Regions from separate parts of the Kurthia sp. 11kri321 genome, predicted to be linked through region 2. Evidence: a T-box and tRNA genes for the amino acid it is inferred to sense, from the RefSeq annotation. Region 2 holds a T-box; the other holds one or more tRNA genes.
What was found. The T-box of region 2 lies ahead of leuS (leucine--tRNA ligase). A T-box ahead of a tRNA ligase gene usually reads a tRNA of that ligase, here a tRNA-Leu.

Region 1 (9,622 bases), 900 kb from region 2:
GGTGCAACAGTTTACACATATAAAGGTGATGAAATTACTGTAAAAGGTACGGGTGGACCAACTTGCTTAACATGTCCAGTCGTTCGTATATAAAAGGGGGAAAATAAAATGTTCAATCATGTCATCGTTAAAAAACCAGGTAAAAGTTATGTAGAAGGTCTTACAACATCTGATTTAGGTGTTCCAAACTATGATGAGCTATTAGTACAACACGAAAATTATGTTGGTGCATTAAAACAATGCGGTGTGGAAGTAGTTTATTTGGAAGCAGATGAGCAATTCCCAGATTCGACATTCGTAGAAGATACAGCCGTTTTAACAAAAGAATTTGCGGTCATTACAAATCCAGGTGCAGACAGTCGTAATGGGGAAGTTGAAGCGATTCGTCCAGCTGTATCGACATTCTATGACAAAATTTATACAATTGAATCGCCAGGCTATTTAGATGGCGGTGATGTATTACAAGCAGACAACACATTCTATATTGGTATTTCGGAGAGAACGAATGAAGAAGGCGCGAAACAACTACAAGCCATTTTAGAAAAAGAAGGCTATACAGCGCATATCGTACCATTAAAAGAGTTCTTCCATTTAAAAACAGGCATTGCGTACTTAGGTGATAATACGATGGTATTAGCAGGTGAATTTTTAGAAAATTCATTATTCGATGAATATAAAAAAATCATTATTCCGAAAGAAGACGAGTATTCAGCGAACTGTATCTTAATGAATGATTATGTCATCATCCCAGATGGTTATCCAAATACAAAAGAAAAATTAGAGAAAAATGGTTACCAAGTGATTGCGTTACCGATGAGCGAGTTCCAAAAGCAAGACGGGGGATTAAGCTGTTTATCATTACGATTTTAAAAAAGTTGTCCACTGCGTGAGTGCGCGGTGGACAACCTCATTCGCATAGAACAAAGGGGAGCGGATTACAATGCATAAACAAGACACAACACCGCAATTAAATCGGACGATGAAAAGTCGTCACTTAATGATGCTATCACTTGGTGGCGTTATTGGAACAGGGCTCTTTTTAAATGTTGGTTACACGATTAATCAGGCAGGACCTGGTGGAGCGATTATTGGTTATTTAATCGGAGGCTTTATTTTATACATGGTTATGACTTGTTTAGGGGAGCTGGCAGTTCATATGCCAGTGACAGGTTCATTCCAGACATATGCGACCAAGTTTATTCATCCAACAGCAGGATTCTCGTTAGGATGGATGTACTTCGTTGGGTCAGCTGCAACTGCAGGGGTGGAGTTTACAGCTGCTGGTATTTTGATGAAGCATTGGTTTCCAGATATGCCAACATGGATTTGGTGTGCGATTTTCATCGTATTATTATTCTCGCTAAACGCTCTTTCAACAAGAGGTTTCGCAGAAGCAGAGTTTTGGTTTGCAGGCATTAAAGTATTAGCTGTCGTATTCTTCATCATCGTTGGCGCAGCAGCTATTTTCGGTATTGTACCAATGGCGGATCGTGTTGCACCACATTTGACTAATTTAGAACCGACCTTACTGTTTCCAGCAGGCATCATTATTATCTTTGTGACGATGATGAATGTTATTTTCTCGTATCAAGGTTCTGAATTGGTTGGGATTGCAGCAGGTGAGACAGAAAATCCACAAAAGACGATTCCAAAAGCGATTCGCACGATCTTAGTTCGAATCATTGTCTTTTATATTGCATCAATCGTCATTTTATCAGCGATTTTCCCATCATCTGAGCTTGGATTGTTAGAAAGCCCATTCGTAACATTACTTGAGTTAGTTGGGATTCCATATGCTGCAGATATTATGAATTTTATTATTTTAACAGCGATTTTATCCGTTGGGAATTCATGTTTATATGCGTCAACACGTTTACTTTGGGCGATGTCACTTGAAGATATGGCACCGAAAATTTTCAGTAAAACAAGTAAACGTAACATTCCGCTTAATGCTCTATTATTCACGATGGTCTTTTCATTACTTTCTCTATTAACAAGTGTTATGAAGGCAGATGCGGTATTTGTACTTCTTATGTCGATTGCAGGTATTTCCGTTACAATCTCATGGATGGGGATTGCACTATCACAGTTTATGTTTAGACGAAAATATGTAAAATCTGGTGGACGTTTAGAAGACTTACAATATCGTGTGAAATGGTATCCATTCATTCCGCTATTTTGTATTACATTCTGTAGTGCTATTCTCATCTTCTTACTATGGGATGAAACACAACGGGCAGGTGTATTGTATGGAATTGGTTTCTTACTATTATGTATCGTCTTTTATTCAATTAAATTAAAAAGACAAAAGAGAGAAGCAGTTCAAGTACCTGAAGTGAATGAAGATTTATAAATTAAAAGGAGGAATAAGATATGAATTGGCAAACACCTGAGAAATTGCGCGCGTTATTATGTGAGGTAGTAAGCTTTGGGAGTGAGACATTTACAGAAGGTGAGCGTTTATTTTCGCGTAAACTAAAAGAAAAACTAGAAACATTAGCTTATTTTCAAACGAATCCGTCGCAATTGCAACTTGTCGATGTCGATTACGGACGCCAAGTCGTATCTGCTTTTTACCATGCACCACATTGTCGAGATACGGTTGTACTCATCAGTCATTTTGATACGGTCCAAACAGAAGAATACGGTGAAATTCGTCACTTAGCGACACAACCAGAAGAGCTGACAGCACTTTTAGAAAAACAGCCACATTATGTCAATGAAGCGGCACAGAAAGATTTACAAAAGGGCGAGTATCTATTTGGACGTGGTGTTATGGATATGAAGATGGGGCTATGTTTACACATGCAGTTAATCGAAAAAGCGATTGAAGAGCAGTGGCCGATTAATTTACTACTTATTACAGTACCTGATGAAGAAGTAAACTCAGCAGGTATGCGAAAAGCAGTGGAACATATTGCAGCTTTACGTGATAAACATGATTTACACATTGAGTTATTTTTAAATAGTGAGCCATCTTTTTCACAAGGTCCAGAAGATGTCAAAGAGTACATCTATTCAGGCACAATTGGGAAAATTATGCCCGCAGCTTTATTTTACGGAAAAGAAACGCATGTTGGTGAACCATTAAAAGGCATTACAGCACCGTTTATGAGTGCCTTCTTAACAGCTGAGATGGAATTTAATGATCGCTTTGAAGAGACAGTTTACGGCGAACCAACACCGCTCCCTGTATCACTGCAGCTAAAAGATTTAAAAGAGCAGTACTCAACTCAAACACCGTACCGAGCAGCAGCGCTTTATAACGTATTTTTAATGAAGCGTAGTGCAAGCGAGATTTTTGATATATTTGAACAAGTAACAATAGAAGCGATGGACAAATGTAATGCACAATACGAAAAAATTTGTGCGAAAAAGAATGTAAAGCCTGTTGGTACAATTCGTACGATTCGCTTTAGTGAATTGAAAAAGTATGCCCTTGAAAAATTAGGTGAAGAGAAAGTGTCAGAGTTAGAAGAGGGAATTTATACGAATGATACATGGGATGACCGAACAAAATCATTGAAGATTGCGGATGAATTGATGATTCATTGTAAAGAGTTAGCACCAGCGACGGTTATTTTATTTGCGCCGCCGTATTATCCACCAGCGAATTCGTCAGAGCATCCGTTTATGAAACAAGCAGTGTCGTACTTATTAGATGCAGCAAAACCATATGACATTCCACTCGAACAAATTCATTACTTTAATGGTATTTGTGACTTGAGTTATTGCCAATATGTTTTAGATGATGGCTGGCAAAGCTATGAAGAAAATACACCGGTATGGGGCAAGACATATGAAATTCCTTTCGAACAAATTGCGACATTCGACGCACCAGTTTTAAATGTAGGACCTTTCGGAAAAGATGCACATCAAATTTCAGAACGACTGCATACAAAAAGTGCATTTGAAGAAATGCCTGAATTAATTCAAGGGTTGATTCAGCAAATGATTGTGTGGAAACAACAAAATGAAGCTGTATAAGTAATGTTGAAAGAGGCTGGATTGTCAGCCTCTTTTTCGTTTATAGTAGGAAGAGGAGGGGGTTATATGAATAAACGGACATGTATTATTGTATTACATGAAATTTATGGTGTGAACAATCATATGGCGTATTATCGCCAAGTATTTGAACAACAACAGATGGATGTCTACATACCAAATTTATTAAATAGAGCAAAAGTTTTTTCGTATGATGAAGAGGAAAAAGCCTATGAATATTTTATGGAAGCAGTAGGTTTTGAAAAAGCAAAGAAGATGGTTGAGGAGTTAATAGATGCACTGGCAAAACAATATGACTTTATTCAATTAGTCGGTTTTAGTGTCGGTGCAACAGTCGCATGGTTATGTAGTGAACATCCTGCTGTACAGAAAGTATTATGCTTTTACGGTTCACGTATTCGCTCCTATACGAATGTCATACCAAAAGTACCTGTGCAGATGGTCTTTGGAAAGAATGAAAAAGCATTTAGCCCAGAGAATGTAAGAATAGGATTAAGTGAGCACCCTCTAGTAACTTTTGAAATAGTAGAAGGTACACATGGCTTTGCGAATCCTTATGATCAAATGTATCGTGAACAGACTACGAAGCGAGTATTACAACAATGGTTCGATTTGAAATAAAAAGTAAGAAAAAATTTCAGATAATAGTTGTCAACGTGTAGTAGTTATGATAATATAATTATTGTCAGTAACAATAAATCACTTAATAATAGCGTGATTTATACATCCATGCCGGGGTGGCGGAACTGGCAGACGCACAGGACTTAAAATCCTGCGATGAGTGATCATCGTACCGGTTCGATTCCGGTCCTCGGCATCTTTTTTATGCTTAATTTGCGGAAGTAGTTCAGTGGTAGAACACCACCTTGCCAAGGTGGGGGTCGCGAGTTCGAACCTCGTCTTCCGCTCCAAAATGGAGATATACCCAAGTCTGGCTGAAGGGATCGGTCTTGAAAACCGACAGGCGGGTCAAACCGCGCGGGGGTTCGAATCCCTCTATCTCCTCCATAAAGGGTCGGTAGCTCAGTTGGTAGAGCATTAGATTGAAGCTCTAAGTGTCGGCGGTTCGATTCCGTCCCGACCCATACTAATCGCGCAAGTAGTTATACTACTTGCGCGATTTTTTATAGTTTTTTGTCACATGAAGTTAGTTAGAAACACCAATAAAAAGAATTGAAATTTAGTACGAGTTACGTTTCATTTATGAAATGTAACTCGCTTTTTTATATGAATCGTCGAATTTTTTTGTTTAACATAAAGATAAGTATTCTCAAATTATTAGTGAGCAATCATCTCGTGTGCAATAGTATGTCCATTCATAGAAGAAGGGTAAAATGTTGGCCAGTTCGTTACTTCTTTTAATAAATTTGCACGATTATTTCCTAAGTAAATATGATAGTGAGAAGATGCAGTAGGTGAAATACTGTGGTCACTGAATTGGATATATGTTGGCAAATTTGAATCTTTTTCTACTAATTTAAAGATATAACGGACACCACGATTACCTTTTTCATATGTTAAAATTTCATATCCATCTTCTTTATAAGTACCTGTTGCTTCTTTTCCTTTTTCTGTAAAAGTAACTTGGTTTCCTTTAATTTTGATATGTTCAATAGATGTTTTATATCCTTTTTTATAATATTTTTTGTATGCTTCTGCAGTCATACTATTATCTTTTTTTGCTTTATAAGTAAATACTTCATCTAATGTACCATCAAGTAAATAGGGATAGACCGATTGCCAATCACCAGCCCAATCGCTTAACTTACGCGATTTTACTTGTTCATCTTTAAAGTAACCTGCATAAATTTGTTTTTGTGTTTCACTCAACTTTGTATGATTATGATCGTGTTTCTTTGTTTCTTCTGTTGGTTTCTCAGCTTTCACTTTCTCTTCCTCGGTAGTCCCGTTGCATCCTGTTAGTAATAGACTAAGTGCTAAAATACTACCCCATGTTTGCTTGTTCATTTGTAAGTACGCTCCTTTAAATAGTAATGATTACACTTTAGAATTATAAAGGGATTATTTGTAAGTGTCAACATAAATAGTAATGATTACTATTTATAAAAAATAGAACAAACTAAATCACAAAGGTTGCAAATGGTTTCAAACAGATGTACAATGAAGTCAAGTTAATAATTGGTTTGAGTGAATGAGAGACCTTTAAAGAACACATGCGATAGCTATGTGCTTTTTAAAGGTCTCTTTTTTCGCGTCTAAAAATAGGAGGAATTTACGTATGAGAGCAGCATCAGCATTCAATCGTCAACAAACAATCGAGGAATTACAACAAACATCATATGATTTATTAGTAATTGGTGGAGGAATCACAGGTGTCGGTATCGCACTAGATGCTGTTACACGTGGTTTGTCTGTGGCATTAGTTGAAATGCAAGATTTCGCGGCAGGTACGTCTAGTCGTTCAACAAAATTAGTGCATGGTGGCTTACGCTATTTAAAACAATTCGAAATTAAAGAAGTTGCAGAGTTAGGTAAAGAACGTGCAATTGTATATGAGAACGGACCGCACGTAACAACACCTGTTTGGATGTTATTACCGTTCCATAAAGGTGGTACATTCGGCAAATTCTCAACAAATATTGGTTTACGTCTATACGACTTTTTAGCAGGCGTTAAAAAATCAGAACGTCGTTATATGTTAAATGCATCGCAAACATTAGCAAAAGAACCACTTGTAAAGAAAGTTGACTTAAAAGGTGGCGGTGTCTATGTAGAGTACCGTACCGATGATGCACGTCTAACAATTGAAGTTGCAAAAACAGCAGTTGAAAAAGGTGCGACATTAATTAATTACACAAAAGCAACAGGCTTTTTATATAATGAGCAAGGAAAAATTAACGGGATTGAAGCACAAGATGTATTAAATAATCAATCTTTCAATATTCGTGCAACTAAAGTAATCAATGCAGCGGGTCCATGGGTGGATGACGTGCGTTCAATCGAAGGTAAAACAACAGGAAAACATCTAATTCTTTCAAAAGGTGTTCACTTAGTATTTGATGAGTCTGTATTCCCATTAAAACAAGCGATTTATTTTGATACACCAGATGGTCGTATGGTATTCGCGATTCCACGTAATGGAAAAACATATGTGGGAACAACAGATACATTCTATAAAGGTGATCCAAAAGATATGGAAATCACAAAAGAAGATCGTAAGTACATTTTAGATGCGATTCACTACATGTTCCCAGATGTGAATATTACAGAGCATCAAATTGAATCAAGTTGGGCAGGGGTTCGACCATTAATCCATGAAGAAGGAAAAGACCCATCTGAAATTTCACGTCATGATGAAGTATGGGAATCTGAAACAGGATTAATTACGATTGCGGGCGGTAAACTAACAGGTTATCGTAAAATGGCAGAAGGCGTGATTAATCGTATTGCGTCAAGCTATAACCGTACACTAGCACCTTGTCAAACGAAGCAATTGAAAATTTCAGGTGGTGATATTGGTGGTTCACAAAATCTTGAAAAATTCATCGATATGAAAGTGGCTGAAGGTGTAAAACATGGCTTAACAGAAAAAGAAGCGCGCCATCTTGCGCATCACTACGGAGCGAATGTGAATCGAGTATTTGCTTACTTAGCAGAAGCACCAAGTAATTTACCAGCAGGATTGTATGCACAATTACAATATGGTTTAGCTTATGAGTTTGTACAACATCCAAATGACTTCTTCATTCGTCGTACAAGTGATTTATTCTTTAATATTCAAGAAGTAATTGAATACAAAGAAGTCATTTTACAATTGATGTCTCAACAATTACAGTGGACAGATAACCAAAAAGCGTTATATACTGAACAATTGGAGTTAGAGATTACACGCGCAACAACAGCCAAATAATTTGCTTGAGAGGAGAGAACGACATGAGTTTTCAAAATCAGCGCATTATTCCAGCTGCCAAAACAATTAGTCAAGTCGATCGTGCTTTTTCAAGTCCATTTGAATATGTTGTATTACTGGAAACGCATATTAGCCAATTACGTCCATTAAAAAGAGAAGCAGAACGTGTAGGAAAGAAGTTAATTATACATGCTGATTTAATTAATGGTTTAAAGACGGATAATTTTGCAGCTGACTTTTTATGTAATGAAATTCAGCCAGATGGTATCATTTCGACACGTTCGAATATGATTATGAAAGCGAAAGAGCGAGGAATTTTAGCAATTCAACGTGTCTTTTTAATTGATACCATTGCACTTGAGAAAAGTTATTCTTTAATTGAGAAGAATGCACCAGATTATATTGAGTTATTACCGGGTATAATTCCAGAGATGATCCAAGAAGTGTATGAACGAACAAAAATTCCTGTTATTACGGGTGGATTGATTCGTCATGCGGAAGAAATCGAACGCGCTTTGGATGCTGGAGCAGTAGCCGTGACAACATCAGATAAAAAACTTTGGCGAAAATTCCAAAATAATATTGACGATTCACGTGATCCTATCTAAAATGAAAAATAAGATAATATTACGTGGTTGAGATTAGGAGTCCGCATCTATAGCTATTTTTAGTAGCTTATTTAGATGTGGACTTTTTCTGTTTGCCATACAAAAAAAACCAAAGGAGTGAGTTTATGTCTACTTTTACAGCAGAATTAGTTGGTACAATGTTATTGATTTTATTCGGGGGTGGTGTAGTAGCAGGTGTCGTATTACACAAATCAAAAGCTTTCGGTGGTGGCTGGATTGTCATTACATTTGCATGGGGGCTTGCAGTAGCGATGGCTGCATATGCAGTAGGAGGAATTAGTGGTGCACACTTGAACCCGGCTCTAACGTTATCGCTTGCAACAATTGGTGAATTTCCGTGGAAAAATGTACCCGCTTACATTTTAGCGCAAATGATTGGTGCATTCATCGGTGCAGTGTTAGTCTATTTCATGTACTTACCACATTGGAAAGGAACAGAAGACAAAGAAGCAAAATTAGCTGTTTTCTCAACAATTCCTGCAATCAAGCATCCATTTTCAAACTTAATTGCGGAAATGATTGGTACATTTGCATTAGTACTTGGTATTCTAGCTTTAGGAACAAATACGATTACAGATGGTATGAGTCCATTCTTAGTGGGTATGTTAATTGTAGTAATTGGTATGGCTTTAGGTGGACCAACAGGTTACGCAATTAACCCAGCTCGTGATTTAGGGCCACGTATTGCACATGCATTACTACCGATTCCAGGAAAGGGTTCATCGAATTGGTCATATGCATGGATTCCAGTTGTTGGACCGATTATCGGCGGTGTATTCGGTGCATTATTCTTCCAAAAAGTATTTGAGGGAGAAAATAATCCGTTATTTTGGGTATTTGCAGTGATTATTATCCTTATTTTTGTAGCTGCTCAAATGACTGTAAAGCATGTAAAAGAAGATTAGGAGGAAATTGATATGACAGAAAAGTATATTTTAGCATTAGACCAAGGTACGACAAGTTCACGTGCCATCTTATTCGATCATGAGGGAGAAATTTTTTATTCACATCAAAAAGAGTTTCCACAGTATTTCCCAGAAGCAGGTTGGGTAGAGCATGATCCAGAGCAAATCTGGTCTTCTATTCTATCGTGTATTGCAACTGTTTTAGCAGATAA
Region 2 (9,622 bases):
TGCAATTCGAGATAATATAAACTATAGTATTTCCATAGGAATTAATTGACTGATGAATCAGTTAGGGGATTGGTGATGATGACAAAGCGGATTACGAGAGAAGAAAGAAAGCAGCAATTGATTGAGATTGCATTAGAACAATTCGCGACAGTTGGTTATACGAAGACGAAAATCTCAGACATAGTTGCGTTAGCAGGTGTATCACAGGGCACTTTTTATTGGCACTTTAAAAGTAAAGAAGAAATAGCGCTCTATATTTTAGAAAGAGGGAATCAGCAAATATTGCAAATGATTTCACTAGGATTTCAAAATACACGCGTTCCAGTAGAGCAGTCAGTGAATTCATCTACTCGATTATTTGAAGCACTGTTTCACTTTGCAGAAGAAAATCGCTTTTTTACAATGTTACTTTTTAAAGGCTTATCATCAGAAGAATTATTACAACAGCAAATTTTGCGCATTAAAAAGAATATGGAAGAAGCATTTGTGCATAACATTCAGCAAGCACAAAAATTTCATATGATAGCAGAACATAAAAATCCAAAAGTATTAGCGGTTTTTATTATGAGTTTAATTGAGGGTGTACTAAGTCGTTGGGTGGATCATGAAGCAGCATTTCAAGAGTTAACGTTAGAGGAACTCGTTCAACAGACGGTTCACTTTGAGTTTTTTGGCATTTTTGGTGTTTAAAAAAGGGAGGAATTATAGATGAAAAAATTAGGTTGGTTAGCATCACTTGTAGCAGCATCTGCATTAGTACTAGGAGCTTGTGGATCAAAAAACGATACGAGTAAAGAGGATGTATCGAAAAAAGAAGAATTAACAGTAGGGATTATGGGGACATATGCACCTTATAACTACTTAGATAAAGATAAGCAATATACAGGTTTTGATGTTGATATTGCAAAAGAAGTTGCAAAACGTTTAGATAAAAAAGCGAAGTTTGTCGCACAAGATTTTTCAGGATTGATTCCGGGCTTACAAAAAGGGAAGTTTGATATGTTAGTAAGCCAAGTAACGATTACAGATGATCGTAAAAAACAAGTTGATTTTACAGAGCCATATATTACAAATGAAGTAAAAGCTATCGTAAAAGATGATAATACAACGATTAAATCAGCAGAAGACTTCAAAGGGAAAACAATCGGTGTAGGTTTAGGTACAAACGATGAAGCATATCTTCGTAATGACTTAATGAAAAAAGTAGGCGAATTCAAAATTAATACGTATGACGATGTTATCACAACATTAAAAGATTTAAATGTTGGACGTATTGATGCAACGATTAATAACGTATTTGCTTTAAAACCGATTGTTGAAGAAAATGGCTATAAAATTAAAGCTGTTGGTGGAGCTTTAAAATCAGATAAAGCTGGTATCGCAGTGAAAAAAGGTCAAACAGAGCTAGTGGATCAATTAAATAAAGCGTTAAATGATATGGAGAAAGACGGAACATACACAAAAATCTATAAAAAATGGTTTAACGAAGAACCACCAGCAGAATATACAAAATAGCAAGGTAGGGACTAAATATGGAGCTCGTACTAGATAATTGGCGTTTCCTTTTACAAGGTGCCTACTATACATTATTGATTACCGTTGTTTCAATGTTTTTTGGTTTAATTTTAGGTTTAATCATTGCCATCATGCGTGTAAAAGGCAATACATTTTTACGTAATATTGCACGATTCTATGTCTCGATTATTCGAGGTACTCCACCGCTTGTTCAAATTTTCATTGTTTATTATGGATTGAGTGATTATGGTATTGAATTACCATCCATTGTAGCAGCTTGTATCGCGTTAAGTATTAATATTGCAGCGTATATCGCAGAAGCTTTCCGAGGTGCTTTACAGTCTGTACCAAAAGGACAATTAGAGGCAGCTGTTGCATCAGGTATGACAGAAGGACAGGCGATGAAGCGAATCATTATTCCGCAAGCAGTTCGCTACGCTATTCCACCAATTGGGAATACATTCGTCGGTATGTTAAAAGAAACATCGCTTGTATCAGCAATTGCTGTAACGGAATTAATGCGCGCGGCTCAGTTATTAGTCGCGCAATATTATGTATATATGCCGTTTTACATTATGATTGCTTTAATGTATTGGGCGATGAGTGTGTTCTTCACATTCATTTTAAACCGAGTTGAAAAACGTTTATCCGTTTATTAGGAGTGTCCATATGATTACAGTAGAACATTTATCAAAAAAATTTGATGAACTAGAAGTATTACATGATTTATCGATTACAATTCCAGCACATCAAGTAGTTGCAGTAATTGGGCCTTCAGGTTCTGGGAAAAGTACATTTTTACGCTGTTTGAATGGTCTAGAAATTTTAACAGAAGGTAAAATTACAGTCGGTCAACATACGGTTGAAGCCAATATGAATAAAAAAGAGTTAAAGCAAATGATTTATGGGATTCGTCAAGAGACGGGAATGGTATTTCAACAGTTCAACTTATATCCGCATAAGACGGTCATCGAAAATGTGATGGAATCTTTAATTGTTGTAAAAAAATTAAAAAAAGAAGAAGCGCAAGTACGTGCAGAGCGTTTACTTGACAAAGTCGGGTTACTTGAGAAATTAGATAACTATCCTTCGCAATTATCGGGTGGTCAACAACAACGAGTTGCGATTGCGCGTGCACTTGCGATGGAACCACAATTGATGTTATTTGATGAACCTACGTCAGCGCTAGATCCTGAATTAGTAGGCGATGTACTACGTGTTATGAAGAATCTTGCTGAAGACGGTATGACGATGGTGATTGTGACGCATGAGATGAATTTCGCGCGTGATGTTGCCGATCGTATCGTCTTTATGGCAGATGGTCGAATTGTAGAAGATTCACAAGACCCGAAAGCGTTCTTTACGAAACCAACAACAGAACGTGCACAACAATTTATTCGTAAAGTAAACGAATTTTAGGAGGAATAGAAATGAGAATTCAAGCAACTTGGCAAGGTGGACGTGCTTTTGAAGCAAAAGGCGATTCAGGATTTCCGATGTTAATGGATGCCACTGAAAAATATGGTGGCGATTCATCTGCACCAACACCAACAGAGATGTTATTGAGTGCTTTAGCAGGATGTATTGGTATTGATGTGACGATGATTTTAAAACCACATTTAGACCAAATTACAAAATTAGATATTACAGTAGATGGTGAACGTAAAGAGGAAATGCCAACTGCTTTTACAAAAGCACATATTACGTTCACAGTTGATGGTGATATTACAGCTAAAAAAGTATGGCGTGCGATTAAATTAGGTGAAGAAAAATATTGTGCGGTTTCCGCTTCATTAAAAGCAGAAATTACACATTCGCTTATTTTAAATGGTGAACAAGTTGAAGAAGTATAAATAAGATAGAAGGAGGCATCGCTCAATTGAGTGAATGCCTCCTTTTTATTTAGGAAATTCTTTTACTTTTTCAAGTGCGATAACGAATGGTGGATCATTTTGTTGATTGATGAATTCATAGCGCAGTACATGGACTTGTTTTTGAGGGAGAGAAGCGACGTAATCGAGTACGCGGTCACGTTCTTCTTTACCACCTTCATGTCCGTAGTAAATGACTAAGACAATCATACCGCCTACAACGAGTTGTTGAAGCAGTGATTCAAGTGCTGCCACCGTCGTAGAAGGTTTTGTAATCACATCATGTGCTGCACCGGGTAAATAACCAAGATTGAAAACAGCTGCTTTAATCGGTTTAGATACATAGTTGGCTACTTGTTCATGTCCATCAAGAATGACTTCACATCTTGCTTGTACACCAGCTTCCGCAAGACGATTCATTGTCGCATCAACAGCTTGTTGTTGTACATCAAATGCATAGACGCGACCTGTATCGCCAACAAGTTCAGCTAAGAATAATGTATCATGTCCATTACCAGCAGTGGCATCGACAACTGTATCACCGATTTCGATTGTATCTCTTAATAGAGTTTTAGCATATTGTAAAACACGTTCTAATCGCATGAAGACGTCATCTCCGCAGGTACATAGTGCTTACCTTGCCAACTATCATGTTTTGCAAGTTCTGCATCAATACCGTTTAATACTTCCCATTTATTCACTGACCACATTGGTCCAATCATTAAATCGATCGGTCCATCACCTGTAATACGCTGTACGACCATGCTTGGTGGAATGACTTCTAATTGGTCTGCAACAAGTTGCGTATAGGCATCTTGGTCCATTAATTCCAATTGGCCTTTTTCGTATTGTTTGACAAGTGGCGTTCCTTTTAATAAATGAAGTAAATGAATTTTAATGCCTTGTACATCTAGCTTGGCTACTTCACGTGCTGTTTCCATCATCATATCGTAGTCTTCAAGAGGGAGACCGTTAATGATATGGGTGCAAATACGAATACCATGTTTCCGGAGTTTATTAACACCTTCAACGTATGTTTGATAGTCATGCGCGCGATTAATTAAATTCGCTGTTTTTTCATGTACTGTTTGTAAACCTAATTCTACCCATAAATAAGTACGTTGGTTCAACTCGGCTAAATATTCAACAACATCATCTGGTAAACAGTCTGGACGCGTTGCGATACTTAGACCGACAACACCCTCACATGCAAGCGCTGCTTCAAATTTTTCTTTTAATACAGGAAGTGGTGCATGTGTATTCGTATAGGCTTGGAAGTAGGCCATCGTTTTGCCACCCTTCCACTTATGCTCCATCTTCTCTTTGATTTTAGCAAATTGTACGTCGATTGGATCTACACGATCACCTGCAAAGTCACCTGAACCAGCAGCTGAACAGAATGTACAACCGCCGAATGCTACAGTACCATCTCGGTTTGGACAATCGAACCCAGCATCAAGTGCTACTTTGAATACTTTTGAACCGAATTCATTGCGTAAGTAACGATTCCATGTATAATATCGCTTTCCATCTGAAGGGAAAGGAAATTGATTTTCTGTCATTGTTTCTGTCATCTCCTCTAACGATTTATTTTAACATGAAATGCTTTCGATATGCTAAAAAGTGTTTGTTAAAATATTTTTCGGAAATCGGAATATTTGGGGTTGTATCGAGGTGATTTCTCCTTTAATATTACGAGATAGATATCATCTCATTTTGAGATTATAGGAGGGGGTTTATGCATGAAAATGCCAAAAACAGTTTGGCTTTTAGTAATCGGAATGCTTGTAAATACGACAGGTAACTCTTTTTTATGGCCAATGAATACAATTTATCTGCATGACCACCTCGGTCAGAGTTTAACAGTAGCAGGGCTTGTATTAATGTTAAATGCAGCAGCTGGCGTAGTAGGGAATCTACTCGGCGGCTATTTATTTGATAAAATAGGCGGTTATAAAACGATTTTATTTGGTATTATTTTGACGATTGTGGGTCTCGCACTTTTAACGATTTGGCATGGATGGCCGCAATATGTATGGCTACTTGCACTTATTGGTTTTAGTGGCGGGATTGTATTTCCAAGTATGTTCGCGCTTGTTGGTGTTGCGTGGCCAGAAGGTGGCCGAAAAGGATTCAATGCCATTTACTTAGCGCAAAATCTTGGAGTAGCAGTGGGTCCTGTATTAGCAGGTGTTGTAGCTTCGTATAGTTTTGATTATTTATTTGTTGCCAACTTAATTATGTATATTCTTTTCTTAGGCATTGCATTCAAGTTCAAAAAAATCCAAACAGAAGATGCGTATGGTCCAACAGCAGCATTACCTAAAGGTGAGTTGAAAAATCGTGCACCACTCATTGCGCTATGTATTTTAGGTGTCGGCTTCTTACTTGGATGGCTTGTGTACTCACAATGGGTATCAACGATTTCAACTTATACACAAGATCTCGGTTTATCGTTAAAACAATATAGTGCACTTTGGGCTGTGAATGGCTTCCTAATCGTTCTTGGTCAGCCATTAATTGCACCAATTGTACGCAAATTAGAAGGGCGTTATAAAGCACAAATCTTATTTGGTTTATCCATTTTCATCGTGTCGTTTGTTGTATTAATTTTTGCAAAAACATTCACGATGTTTATTGTCGCAATGGTCATTCTAACATTCGGTGAAATGTTCATCTGGCCAGTCGTTCCAACATTGGCAAGTGTGCTCGCACCAAAGGGGAAAGATGGTTTCTTCCAAGGATTGATTAATGGTTTTGCGACATTCGGGCGTATGCTAGGACCGGTTGTAGGTGGTGTACTTGCGCAAGCTTATGGTATGCAAGTGACGTTTATCGTATTAATCGGTATTCTATTCCTTGCGGCAATTCCATTCTTCTTCTACGATTTTCCACTTAAAAGGAAGAAAGTAACGAGTTAAAGAAATGGACTTGTTATTTTAAGGCTTTTCAGATAAAATAAAGGCATTATACTAATAGGACGAAGATCAGGAGTAGTAGATAACGGAAGTTTTTAGAGAGTTAGCGGTTGGTGGGAGCTAATAACGGATGGAATCGAACTTGCCTTGGGAGTCTGCATAGGAATGATTGACCTACGCCGTTAATCCGCGATAAGGATTCAAGTTGAGTGTTTTCACTAATTTGGGTGGTACCGCGGGAATTATATGTCTCGTCCCTTTTTCAAGGGACGGGACTTTTTATTTTCCGTCATTGGTGAATGCGTTCTTATATTAAAGGAGGAAAAAACATGAGCTTTAATCATCAAGAGATTGAGAAGAAGTGGCAAAAGTATTGGGATGAACACCAATCTTTTAAAACAGTCAATGACGATTCAAAACCAAAATTTTATGCACTTGATATGTTCCCATATCCATCAGGATCAGGTCTACACGTAGGACACCCTGAAGGTTATACAGCGACAGATATTTTATCTCGCTTCAAACGTATGCAAGGTTACAACGTACTTCACCCAATGGGATGGGATGCGTTCGGTTTACCAGCAGAGCAATATGCACTGGATACTGGGAATGACCCTGCTGAATTTACAGAGCAAAACATTGCAACGTTCAAACGCCAAATCCAAGAGCTTGGCTTTAGTTATGATTGGGATCGCGAAATTAATACAACAGACCCTTCATACTACAAGTGGACACAATGGATTTTCATCCAATTATATAAAAAGGGATTAGCTTACATTGATGAAGTAGCTGTAAACTGGTGCCCAGCACTTGGGACAGTTCTTGCAAATGAAGAAGTCATCGATGGTAAATCAGAGCGTGGTGGACATCCAGTAGAACGTCGTCCGATGAAACAATGGATGCTGAAAATCACTGCTTATGCAGACCGTCTAATTGACGATTTAGAAGATGTGGATTGGCCTGAAAATATTAAAGATATGCAACGCCACTGGATTGGTCGTTCTGAAGGTGCGGAAGTAGACTTTAAAATTAAAGGAACAGATAAGCAATTCCGCGTATTCACAACACGTCCAGATACATTATTCGGTGCAACTTACACAGTTTTAGCGCCAGAACATGAATTTGTAAAAGACATCACAACACCAGAACAAAAAGAAGCAGTACAAGCTTACTTAGATCAAGTGAAGATGAAGTCAGATCTTGAACGTACAGACCTTGCAAAAGAAAAAACAGGTGTGTTCACAGGTGCTTATGCAATCAACCCAATTAACGGTCAAGAAGTGCCGATTTGGATTGCAGATTATGTACTTGCTTCATACGGTACAGGTGCAATCATGGCTGTTCCAGCACATGATGAGCGTGACTACGAGTTTGCGAAACAATTCGACTTACCAATCATCCCTGTATTAGAAGGCGGCAACATTGAAGAAGCGGCATTCACAGAAGATGGTCCACACATTAATTCAGGCTTCTTAAATGGACTTGATAAAGAAGAAGGCATTCAAAAAGCCATCGCTTGGTTGGAAGAAAATAAAGTGGGTGAGAAGAAAGTAACGTATCGTTTACGTGACTGGTTATTCTCTCGTCAACGTTACTGGGGTGAACCGATTCCAATTATCCATTGGGAAGATGGTTCAATTACAACAGTTCCAGAAGATCAACTACCACTTGAATTACCAAAGACAAAAGATATTCACCCATCAGGTACAGGTGAATCACCACTTGCGAATATCGCAGAGTGGGTAAATGTTGTAGACCCTGAAACAGGTATGAAAGGTCGTCGTGAAACGAACACAATGCCACAATGGGCAGGTTCATCATGGTACTTCTTACGCTATATCGATCCACACAATACAGAAGCAATCGCAGACCCAGAGCTATTAAAACGCTGGTTACCAGTTGATATCTATATTGGCGGACAAGAACACGCAGTACTTCACTTACTATATGCTCGTTTCTGGCATAAAGTGTTATACGATCTAGGCGTTGTTCCAACGAAAGAGCCATTCCAAAAATTATTCAACCAAGGGATGATTCTTGGTGAAGGTAACGAAAAAATGTCAAAATCAAAAGGGAATGTTGTAAACCCTGATGATATTATCGAATCACATGGTGCAGATACACTTCGTTTATACGAAATGTTCATGGGACCACTTGAAGCATCGATTCCATGGTCTACAAATGGACTTGACGGAGCACGTCGCTTCTTAGATCGTATTTGGCGTTTATTCATCAATGAGGAAACAGGTGAATTAGCAGATAAGATTCAAGATTCGAACGACACAACACTTGAAAAAGTGTACAACCAAACAGTTCAAAAAGTAACAGATAACAATGAAAACATCCGTTTCAATACATCAATTTCACAAATGATGGTATTCATCAACGAATGTTACAAAGCAGAAGTTGTACCAACAGCTTATGCAGAAGGCTTCGTAAAAATGTTATCACCGATCGCACCACACCTTGCAGAAGAATTATGGGCGAAACTAGGTCACACAGAATCAATCACATATGCTGAATGGCCAACATATGATGAAACAAAACTAGTAGACGACGAAGTAGAAATCGTTGTTCAAATCAACGGTAAAGTACGTGCGAAACTACTTGTAGCAAAAGACGCTTCACGCGAAGACCTTGAAAAAGCTGCACTTGAAAATGAAAACGTACAAGAACACATCGACGGTAAAGAAATTAAAAAATTAATTGCTGTACCAGGTAAATTAGTTAATATTGTAGCGAAATAATAGTGTAAAAAGAAAACCGTAACGTGTACAGAAAAACTGTAGCGTTACGGTTTTTTGATTGGATTTTGATAAAAGCAACTTTTAAAATTATGATATGGCAAAAAAATAGTAAAATATATCTATTAAAAATATTTAGTTATGTTAGAATTGTAATTAAAGAATATATTGAATACTAGGAGTGTTAACAGTGGATGCTATAAAGTATGAAAGAGAAATTGAGTACATTGAAACTACTTTAAGAGAAAAAGAAAAGCTCAGCTGGGAAGAAATAAGAAATAAATTCGGTAATTCAGGAACGGAAGAGTCACAAATGAAAATAAATGTATTAAAAGACATGTCTGTTATTAATATATCTTCTGTTGAAGAATGGGTGGAGATTGTTGATTATTTAATGAGTATTGATAAAAATTCAAGAGTAGTAAAATTAGGTGAAGCAACAAAGAATAATGTGAAAATACCTACAGAGAAATATTCTGCTTGGAAATTATATGAAAACAGTTTAAGAAATAAAAAATGGTCTTTAAAATCTATAGCAAGTATAAAACAAACATCTTTTCAAATTTTACAGCAT

Region 1: it encodes a tRNA-Leu, which carries the amino acid that the T-box ahead of leuS (leucine--tRNA ligase) is inferred to sense. The anticodon was not compared.

Annotation. Positions count from the first base shown of each region.
Region 1 is NZ_CP013217.1:1,653,013-1,662,634, reverse strand. Features, by position in the region: gene ASO14_RS08575 (dimethylarginine dimethylaminohydrolase family protein) at 1-93, shown strand, start outside; gene ASO14_RS08570 (dimethylarginine dimethylaminohydrolase family protein) at 109-870, shown strand; gene ASO14_RS08565 (amino acid permease) at 941-2,353, shown strand; gene ASO14_RS08560 (M20/M25/M40 family metallo-hydrolase) at 2,374-3,987, shown strand; gene ASO14_RS08555 (dienelactone hydrolase family protein) at 4,054-4,626, shown strand; tRNA gene ASO14_RS08550 (tRNA-Leu) at 4,737-4,822, shown strand; tRNA gene ASO14_RS08545 (tRNA-Gly) at 4,842-4,916, shown strand; tRNA gene ASO14_RS08540 (tRNA-Ser) at 4,921-5,013, shown strand; tRNA gene ASO14_RS08535 (tRNA-Phe) at 5,018-5,090, shown strand; gene ASO14_RS08530 (metal-binding protein ZinT) at 5,284-5,973, opposite strand; gene ASO14_RS08525 (glycerol-3-phosphate dehydrogenase/oxidase) at 6,245-7,876, shown strand; gene ASO14_RS08520 (glycerol-3-phosphate responsive antiterminator) at 7,900-8,484, shown strand; gene ASO14_RS08515 (MIP/aquaporin family protein) at 8,610-9,410, shown strand; gene glpK (glycerol kinase GlpK) at 9,423-9,622, shown strand, end outside.
Region 2 is NZ_CP013217.1:749,557-759,178, forward strand. Features, by position in the region: gene ASO14_RS03965 (TetR/AcrR family transcriptional regulator) at 79-690, shown strand; gene ASO14_RS03970 (substrate-binding periplasmic protein) at 709-1,515, shown strand; gene ASO14_RS03975 (amino acid ABC transporter permease) at 1,533-2,174, shown strand; gene ASO14_RS03980 (amino acid ABC transporter ATP-binding protein) at 2,185-2,934, shown strand; gene ASO14_RS03985 (OsmC family protein) at 2,946-3,368, shown strand; gene ASO14_RS03990 (tRNA 5-(aminomethyl)-2-thiouridylate-methyltransferase MnmM) at 3,414-3,989, opposite strand; gene ASO14_RS03995 (tRNA modification radical SAM protein MnmL/YtqA) at 3,980-4,948, opposite strand; gene ASO14_RS04000 (MDR family MFS transporter) at 5,135-6,307, shown strand; T-box leader at 6,361-6,566, shown strand; gene leuS (leucine--tRNA ligase) at 6,634-9,051, shown strand; gene ASO14_RS04010 (Z1 domain-containing protein) at 9,239-9,622, shown strand, end outside.